Regions from separate parts of the Terribacillus sp. 7520-G genome, predicted to be linked through region 2. Evidence: riboswitches for the same ligand, from Rfam matches in the RefSeq annotation. Region 2 holds a riboswitch; the other holds the start of a gene.
What was found. A riboswitch is a leader RNA that binds a small molecule or an ion and turns the genes downstream of it on or off. The one in region 2 is predicted to bind S-adenosylmethionine.

Region 1 (4,549 bases), on a different contig from region 2:
AACGCTGACTTTATTGAGCTGGATGTACAAATGACAAAGGATGGCCAGCTTGTCGTCATTCATGATACATCCATCAATCGTACAGCAGCCAATGCACCGTCAGAGACTGTATTTGTTAAGGACCTTACCTTTGCTTCCTTGCAGAATTATGATGTGGGCGCAGGATATGATTCTGTATATGAAGGGCAGCGTATCCCGCTGCTGGAGGATGTGATCAGACGGTATAAGGGGAAGACAAAGTTCCTCATTGAACTGAAGTCCCCTGAACTCTATGACGGAATAGAGGAAGCTTGCGCAGAATTGCTGGAGCGATATGAATTGGCCAATGTCTTGCATGAAGAGGTAATCCTGCAGTCATTCAATTTTGGATCGGTTGCTTATCTTTCCCAGCTGCTGCCATATGTGCCGCTTGGCGTGCTGACGTCAAGAAGTGCCGATCTTACCAATCGCAAACTTGATAAGCTTGCTGCTTATACAGATTATGTGAATACACATTTCACCAATGTGACGCTGGACGATACATTGGTTAGTAGGATCCATTCACGCGGAATGCGTATCATGCCATGGACGGTCCGGGCACCGGGGGAAGTCCAGCCGCTGATCCGAGCAGGTGTCGATGGTATCATCACAGATTATCCGAATTATGTGAAATGAGAAAAGGAGACCTATTTTGAACTGCCTCCCCAAAAGTTTTGGTAACTTCTGGGGGGCACACCATTTTACGGGTCTCCTTTTGCATGTATCATCTATTCTGAACGAGTCGAAGCAATTCGAATGCTTTATCCCCAGCGAGTGCTGCGAGATCTTCCCAGCACTCATCGCGCTTCAGGTCGAGTTCCACAATCTGTTTGGCTAAATCAAGGGCTTCCTGATCATATGCCACGTGCAAGACGCTCCTTTCCGGTATCTCTTTTTGCTGTTACGTTCAGTATACGTATATCCAAATTGCCATGCATCAAACATGTAAGCGATGCTGACGAACTTTTTTGTTGTTTGTTAGGTTTCCTTACATAATACTAGGATGAATGGAAAGTTGCGGTATAATGTTAAGTAACAGCACATGGTGATGAGGTGAACAGATGAGTAATGAGCCTTCTTATAAGAACAGGAAAGTGATCACAATCGGCATTGTGAGCGAGCTGACTGGTCTGACTGAACGCAAGATTCGTTATTACGAGGAACGCAAGCTCATTTTTCCGGAACGTTCAGCGAAGGGAAATCGCAAGTACTCTTTTTCGGATGTAGAGCAATTGATCGAAATCGCCAACAAAAGGGAAGAGGGTGTGCAAACCTTCGAAATTCGTCAGCAGATGCTGAGAGACAAGAGGAAGGAAGCGGAACGGGAAAGCCGCCAGCAAATGCTGCGTGGTCAAATCAATGCCCGCTTTGGCATACAAAGAGAATAGCTGTGTGTACGTATGTGTTGGGAGGCCTTGTACACAGGAGAGCCGGATGTCTGACATCCGGCTCTTGTTCATCTTTTCCGGCTATGGATGAATTTTTTATGCGCTCCTTGACGCTGATGCATATTTAGGATGAACCGACCATTCGCGCAGGAATTCAGGGGTGATTCTTTTGCCTTTTCGCTCTTCCGCAAATATATCAAATTTATGATAATAGTAGTCATATCGGAGAGCGGATTTCAGGATGGACATGAAAAAGAAGCGGGATCCTGTCGCTCTTTGGGAATTGATCAATCGCTCGTTTGATGCCGTACATGAATCGTTGCGGAACCATACAGCCAAACAAATCCCATTATCTTTTCGGATGACGGGACTACCAGGGAAACGGGATAATTTTTCTATTATTTTTGAAATTATATTGACAACGTTTGGATTGGGAGGTAAAGTAACAAACAGATCAACAACAAAAGTATAATGAAATTCTTATCAAGAGTGGCGGAGGAACAGGTCCTATGAAGCCCGGCAACCAGATCAGTGATCAGGTGCTAATTCCTGCAGACGGCGAAAAGCCGTACTGAGAGATAAGAGAATTAGTGCATATGTATACCATGCGCCTCTCTTAATCCGGAGAGGCGCTTTTTTATTGTAGTTGATAACAGCGAAGGAAAAAGGGGAGAGCAACATGAAAAAAATCTTAAGTTTTGGACTTATCGGATTATTGGCGTTATTTTTAGCAGCGTGCGGCAATGATAAATCTGCTGCGCTGGCAAATGATAAAATTTTGGTGGGTGTCAGCGGGGGACCGCATGAGCAAGTCATGGAAAAAGTAAAAGAATTGGCAGCGGATGAAGGAATCGATGTCGAAATCAAGACATTCAATGATTACAATACACCAAACAGTGCGCTGGATGATGGCAGTCTGGATGCGAACAGCTATCAGACACTTCCTTTCCTGGAAGATCAAGTGAAGAATCAAGGATATGAATTAGAGGAAGTATTCAAGACCTTGACTTTCCCGATGGGGATTTATACAGATAAGATTTCGGATATTTCCGAGTTGAAAGAGGGAGACAAAATCGCTGTACCGAATGACCCTGCCAACGAATATCGTGCGTTGAAACTCTTTGAGTCGGCAGGCGTATTGAAAGTGGATCCGGAGGCGGAAAACTCCGCAACGGCTAAAGATGTCGTAGAAAATCCGCTGAATCTGGAAATCGTCGAATTGGATGCTTCCCAGCTTCCGGCTCAGCTTCCGGAAGTGGCGGCAGCGGCAATAAATACAAACTTTGCAATGGGAGCTGATTTGAATATCAATGATGATGCTATCTTTGCAGAGGAATCGGAAAACAATCCATGGTCCAACTACTTTGTTGTAAGATCAGCGAACAAGGACGATGAAATTGTGAAGAAGATTCAAGAAATCTACCAGTCCGATGAAGTAAAACAGTTTGTGGAAGATGAATTCCAGGGATCTGTCGTTCCAAGCTGGTAAGGGGGAAGCAATATGATTGAATTGAAGAATGTATCGAAAACCTTTACCACCGGCAAGAAAAAAGTGGAGGCGTTGAAAGACGTCTCCTTGAAAATCAATAAAGGTGAAATCTATGGCATAATCGGATTCAGCGGAGCAGGGAAAAGCACCCTGATCCGCTGTGCCAATTTATTGGAACGTCCGACTCAAGGGGAAGTATTCGTCGACGGCGTGGAACTCACGACGCTTAAGAAGGCTCAGCTTCGTAAGGCAAGAGGGAAAATCGGTATGATATTCCAGCATTTCAATCTGCTGACGACGGCTACGGTATACGAGAACGTTGCCAGACCTTTGAAGCTGAGTAAAGTGCCGAAGGATGAAATCAAAGGGCGCGTTGATAAATATTTGAAGATAGTGGGCCTTGAGGAAAAGAAGAATGTCTATCCAGCTCAATTATCCGGCGGTCAGAAGCAGCGGGTGGCCATTGCAAGAGCACTTGCGCAAGAGCCGGAAGTGCTGCTGAGTGACGAAGCGACGAGTGCTTTGGATCCGAATACAACGTCTTCCATCCTTGAATTATTGCTCCGCGTGAATAAGGAGCTTGGCATCACCATCTTCTTGATCACACATGAGCTGGATGTCATCCAGCGCATATGTGACCGTGTCGGTGTCATGCATCAAGGAGAGCTGGTGGAAGAAGGATCCGTCATCGATGTCTTCACCAAGCCGAAGCATCCGCAGACCCGGAAATTTGTCTTTGATGAAGCGAACTTCGAAATTCCTGATAGTGTGAAGGAAGGGCTGTCTGCAACAGGGCGTCTCGTTTCACTGACGTTCATCGGGGAAGCTTCGAATGAGCCGTTCCTTGCGGCCATCACAAAGAAATTCGATGTCGTTCCGAGTATACTGGCAGGAGGAATCGATCAGCTGAAAGCGAGCTCCGTCGGCAAATTGCTTATTCACTTGCAGGGAGATAAAACGGAAGTGGAGAAGGCGATTGCGTATTTGGAAGCACAGCATGTAACGGTTGAGGAGGTGGCGTCATGATCGCCGAGTTCTGGACGGAATGGGGTACGGACATCACGGAGGCGTTTTGGCAGACATTGCTGATGACAGGTATTTCATTGGCTATTTCCATCGTGATCGGACTTCCATTGGGTATTTTGCTGGTCATGACAAGAAAAGGCGGACAAGCTGAGAACCGCGTATTTTATTCGATTGTGAACACGGTCATCAACATTATCCGATCCATCCCTTTCATCATCCTTTTGTTCCTGCTCCTGCCTTTGACGAGAGCGGTGGTTGGGACAACGATCGGAGTCCAGGGCGTAATCCTGCCGCTCGTTGTTTATACAGCACCTTATATTGCGCGCTTGATGGAATCGGCATTACTGGAGGTCAATAAAGGTGTCATCGAGGCGTATGAATCCATGGGCATTTCCACAAGCAAGATAATTTGGAGTGTCATCATAAGGGAAGCACGTTCCACGATGATTTTGGGATTGACCATTGCAACAATCGGTTTAATCGGGGCTACGGCAATGGCTGGCCTGGTAGGTGCCGGCGGCCTTGGGGATTTGGCCTATCAATATGGCCACCTGCGTTTTGAGCCTGAAGTCATGTATGTAGTCATCATCATCCTGATCATACTTGTACAAGCAATGCAGACGCTGGG
Region 2 (4,549 bases):
TGTTTCCTCGCCCTTGAACAGATAACCTGTCTCCGGGACATACCCCGTGATTCCATTAAGGTGTTCGAGAAAATCAGTGTGCCAGAATCTTCTCCGGAATTCCCCGTCCGTCACCAGTTCCAGTCCGACTTCAATCTGTTTGTCGACAATTCTTTTGATTTCCGATGTCTCGATTTCCCGCAGCTCTTGTTTGGTGATTTGTCCATTGTTGAATTGCTGTCTTGCTTTGTGCAGTACATCGGGACGAAGCAAGCTCCCTACGTGATCTGCTCTGAATGGTGCCGTTTTTGTCTTGATTGTCATGTTCATCTCTCCCATTTTAATTTTTCACTATCTCTGTTGATCGCCCAGCAGCCTCCAAAGCCTGGTGCAGATCCCCGATAAGATCTTCTGCATGCTCCAAACCGACAGATAAACGCAAGAGGCCATCTGTGATGCCGCGTTTTCTCCGCTCATCCTCCGGCATGGCCGCATGCGACATCGCAGCAGGATACGAGAGGATGGATTCCACCGCGCCAAGACTGACGGCGAAAACCGGAATGCGAAGCTGTTCAACGAATACCTTCGCATGCTCCCTGCTCGGCAGGATGAAAGATAATACCGCTCCGTTCCCGCTGGCTTGCCCGGTATGTATATCGCGGCCTTTATGGGTTGGCAAACCCGGGTAGAAGACATCTTCCACAAGCGGATGCTCCAGCAAGTAGGATGCTATCCTTCCCGCTGTCTCCGTCGACTGACGCAGCCTTGCTCCCAGCGTCTTGATGCCTTGGAGCAGCAAATAGCTATCCTGGGCACCAAGGATGGCCCCGAATGTATTCTGGATGAAGGCAAGCCGCTCTCCCAGATCGTTGTCCCTGGTGATCAGGAGCCCGGCGATGATATCGCTATGCCCGGAAAGGAACTTGGTCGCACTATGGATGGCTACATCCACACCGAGTGAAAGCGGCTGCTGATACAATGGCGTCAAAAACGTATTATCCAAAAAAGTCAAGCACCCATTCTGCTTGGCCAACCGTACAACCGCACGGATATCCGTCACCTTCAAACGAGGATTGGAGGGTGATTCCAGATAAATGACCTTCGTGTTTGGCTGGATGGCCGCTTCAACCGCATCCAGATCGGTTAGATCCACAAAGGAATGGCTGATCTGGAACTTAGGAAGGATCTCTGTCACAAAACGGTACGTACCGCCATACACATCTTCGGTCACTACCACATGATCGCCCGCAGACAGCAGCATGAATGCAGAAGATATCGCTGCCATGCCCGATGAAAAAGCGAAAGCACATGTCCCTCCCTCAAGTTCTGCCGCCTTTTGCTCGAGCGCTTCCCGTGTCGGATTGCCGGAACGGCTATAGTCGAACGGACCGAAAGCATCGAAGCCTTCCTGATGGTAAGTGGAGGAAAGATAAATCGGCACGTTCACCGCACCTGTCCGCTGTTCCTTATGCCGGCCTTGGATACACGCCGTTTCCAAATGCTGTTCGCTCATAAGATGACCTCCTGATCCACTCTTTGGAATGCTTGCTGCAAATCTCCGATCAAATCATCCGCTTCTTCGATCCCGACCGAGAAACGGAGCAGCCGATCGCATATTCCCCTGGCTTCCCTTTCTTCAAGAGGGATATCGGCATGGGTCTGTGTCGTTGGATATGTAATGAAACTCTCCACTCCGCCAAGGCTTTCTGCAAATGTAATGGTCTTCAGGCTGCGCAGGAACGGATCGACCCATTTACTGTCCTTGACCCGGAAAGAAAGCATGCCGCCCTTGCCTGCGTATAGGACATCCTCCACCTTTGGCTGCTCTTTCAAATATGCCGCGATGCGCTTGGCATTGGTTTGATGCTGCCGCATTCGGAGCGGCAGCGTCTTCAAGCCACGGATGAGAAGCCAGGAATCGAGCGGGGATAACACGGCACCGATGCCGTTATGGAGTACAGACAGGCGCTCTGACAGCTCTACGCCCTTACTCACGACCAGTCCAGCCAGTACATCATTATGTCCGCCGATATATTTCGTCGCACTATGGATGACGATATCTGCCCCATGTGTAATTGGCTGCTGGAGATAAGGCGTCAGGAATGTATTGTCGACAATCAGCAACAGACCGTGTGCTTTCGCCAGTTGCGCATATGCATCCATATCGATTTCCTGCATCAGTGGATTTGTAGGTGTCTCCAGGAAGATCGCTTTTGTCTCATCCGTAATCATCGCTGCTGTTTCTCCCACTGTCCGAAATGGAGCGTAAATCGGCGTCACTCCGTATGATTCCGAATAGAAATCGAACAGTCGATAGGTGCCGCCATAAATATCCTCCGGCACGAGCAGGGAGTCTCCGGATCGGAAAAGTGATAATACGAGTTGGATCGCTGCCATGCCCGAGCTGCAGGCAAAAGCCCGGTCACCTTTTTCAAGCTTTGCGAATCCTTCCTCCAGAACAGCCCGAGTCGGGTTCTTCGTCCGGGTATAATCATAACCAGTCGATTCCCCGATTCCGCCATGTGCATAAGCAGTGGAAAGATAAACCGGCGGATTGACAGCACCTGTCACTTCATCACTTCGGTTTCCTATCTGTACAAATGTTGTCTCTAAGCTACTTCCCATATCGATTCTCACCCTTCTATATAAAAAAAAGAACCTTCTCCCCAAAAAGGAAGAAGGTCCAGTCATAACCGAATCAGCTTCTTATCTTTAAGGCGGATACCTTTTGGAATTAGCACCGTGTCTGGACAGACTGGTTGCTGAGACATCATAGGGCCAATTCCCTCCGTCTCTCTTGATAAGAAAAATCACTATTCATTTTTTATATTATAGCCATGTTAACATACAGGAAAATCCAGTCAAGATATTTTTGATAATTTTCCATCAAATACAATTATTTCTGTTGATTTTTTTAGGCAAAGCCGTTTTTGATGGCAGTCAAAGTAAAAAAATAGGATTGACACCCAGTACTTTTCGGTCTATCCTTTTCCTTACAACTGATATTTCTTATCCAGATTGGTGGAGGGAATGGCCCTAAGAAACCAAAGCAACAGGCTGCAAGCCGCAGTACTGTGCTAATTCCAGGTGTTTGACACTGAAGATAAGAAGAGCGGAAGCTTGAAAAATGGCCCTCTTCTTGTGGAAGGGGCCTTTTTTTAAGACAAAATCCGATTAATTTCATTGGAGATATCAAGATTATTACAGGAGGCTATAGGATGGAGACCACAAAGCAGACCCTTGCGGAGGTACATAAGGAATTGGAACAGGATTTCGCAGAAGTCGTCGAATGGAGACGATATCTGCATCAGCATCCTGAATTGAGTTTTCAAGAGACAGAAACAGCCCGTTTCATCGCTGATAAGCTGCACAGCTTCGGATATGAGGATATCCAGACAAATATCGGCGGCTACGGCATTGTCGCAGCGCTGTCAGGGAAAGAGACTGGGCCGACGATTGCCCTCAGGGCTGATTTCGATGCCCTGCCGATAGAGGACGAGAAAGAAACAGCCTATCGCTCCCAGATACCTGGTGTGATGCATGCTTGCGGGCATGACGGTCATACGGCTGCACTGCTCGGGACTGCCAAAGCATTGATCAAGCATAAGGACAGCCTGAAAGGCAAAGTCGTCTTCCTGTTCCAGCCTGCTGAGGAAGTACCGCCCGGCGGTGCCAAGGCGATGATTGAAGATGGAGCACTCGACGGCGTCGATTATGTCTACGGCGCACATCTTAACTCTGCTGCCCCTGTCGGGAAAATCGGTGTCGGCGAAGGATTCAAAATGGCCGCAGTGGATAAATTTTCGATCACCATCCAAGGAAAAGGGGGGCATGGCGCCGCTCCTCAGGAAGCTGTCGATCCAATCGTCATCGGCAGTGATATCGTAAGCGCCTTGCAGAAGATTGTCAGCCGCAGAGTCAGCCCGCTGGAATCCGCGGTTGTGACACTGGGTGTCTTCCAGTCCGGCAATGCGTTCAATGTCATTCCGGATACAGCCAAATTGGAAGGCACGGTCCGGACATTCAATGCCGACATCCGCAAGCAGGTCAGACAGCAGATAGAAGCAATCGTTTCGGGGATCACGAGCGGATTCGGCGCAACCTATTCCATCGATTACCTGCACGGCTATCCTGCGCTTTATAATCATCCTGAGGAGACTGCTCTTTTGCAGAGGCTGTTCTCCGAGCAATTCGGCGAAGAACAGGTAATAGAGCTTGAAACCGGGATGGGAGCGGAAGATTTCGCTTATTACCTGCAGGAAAAACCCGGCAGCTTTTTTAAAGTTGGCTCCCGCAACGAGGATACAGGCACACACTATCCGCATCATCATCCGAAATTCGACATCGATGAGCGCGCATTGCTCATCACCGAAAAAGCGTTCACGAAAATCGTATTCTCGTTATTGGGAAGCTAAGGAGGAAATGTCTTGAAGAAGAGATTTGCACTTATATCATTAGGCTTGGCGGCTACCATCGCACTGTTCGGATGCTCCGGCAATTCCAGCAGCAGTTCCGGCGCAAGCGGCGGAGAACCCGTGGAAGGCGGCGACTTGAACGTTGCCATGACAGC

Region 1: another riboswitch for S-adenosylmethionine. It lies ahead of CHH53_RS01430 (MetQ/NlpA family ABC transporter substrate-binding protein); the one in region 2 lies ahead of CHH53_RS14365 (methionine biosynthesis PLP-dependent protein).

What each region holds. Positions count from the first base shown of each region.
Region 1 is NZ_NQFP01000002.1:18,755-23,303, reverse strand. It holds gene CHH53_RS01445 (glycerophosphodiester phosphodiesterase) at 1-654, shown strand, start outside; gene CHH53_RS17470 (hypothetical protein) at 743-883, opposite strand; gene CHH53_RS01440 (MerR family transcriptional regulator) at 1,080-1,406, shown strand; SAM riboswitch class I at 1,884-1,991, shown strand; gene CHH53_RS01430 (MetQ/NlpA family ABC transporter substrate-binding protein) at 2,086-2,895, shown strand; gene CHH53_RS01425 (methionine ABC transporter ATP-binding protein) at 2,908-3,921, shown strand; gene CHH53_RS01420 (methionine ABC transporter permease) at 3,918-4,549, shown strand, end outside.
Region 2 is NZ_NQFP01000042.1:32,964-37,512, forward strand. It holds gene CHH53_RS14355 (5-methyltetrahydropteroyltriglutamate--homocysteine S-methyltransferase) at 1-303, opposite strand, end outside; gene CHH53_RS14360 (aminotransferase class I/II-fold pyridoxal phosphate-dependent enzyme) at 320-1,492, opposite strand; gene CHH53_RS14365 (methionine biosynthesis PLP-dependent protein) at 1,489-2,604, opposite strand; SAM riboswitch class I at 2,683-2,786, opposite strand; SAM riboswitch class I at 2,986-3,089, shown strand; gene CHH53_RS14370 (M20 family metallopeptidase) at 3,198-4,394, shown strand; gene CHH53_RS14375 (ABC transporter substrate-binding protein) at 4,407-4,549, shown strand, end outside.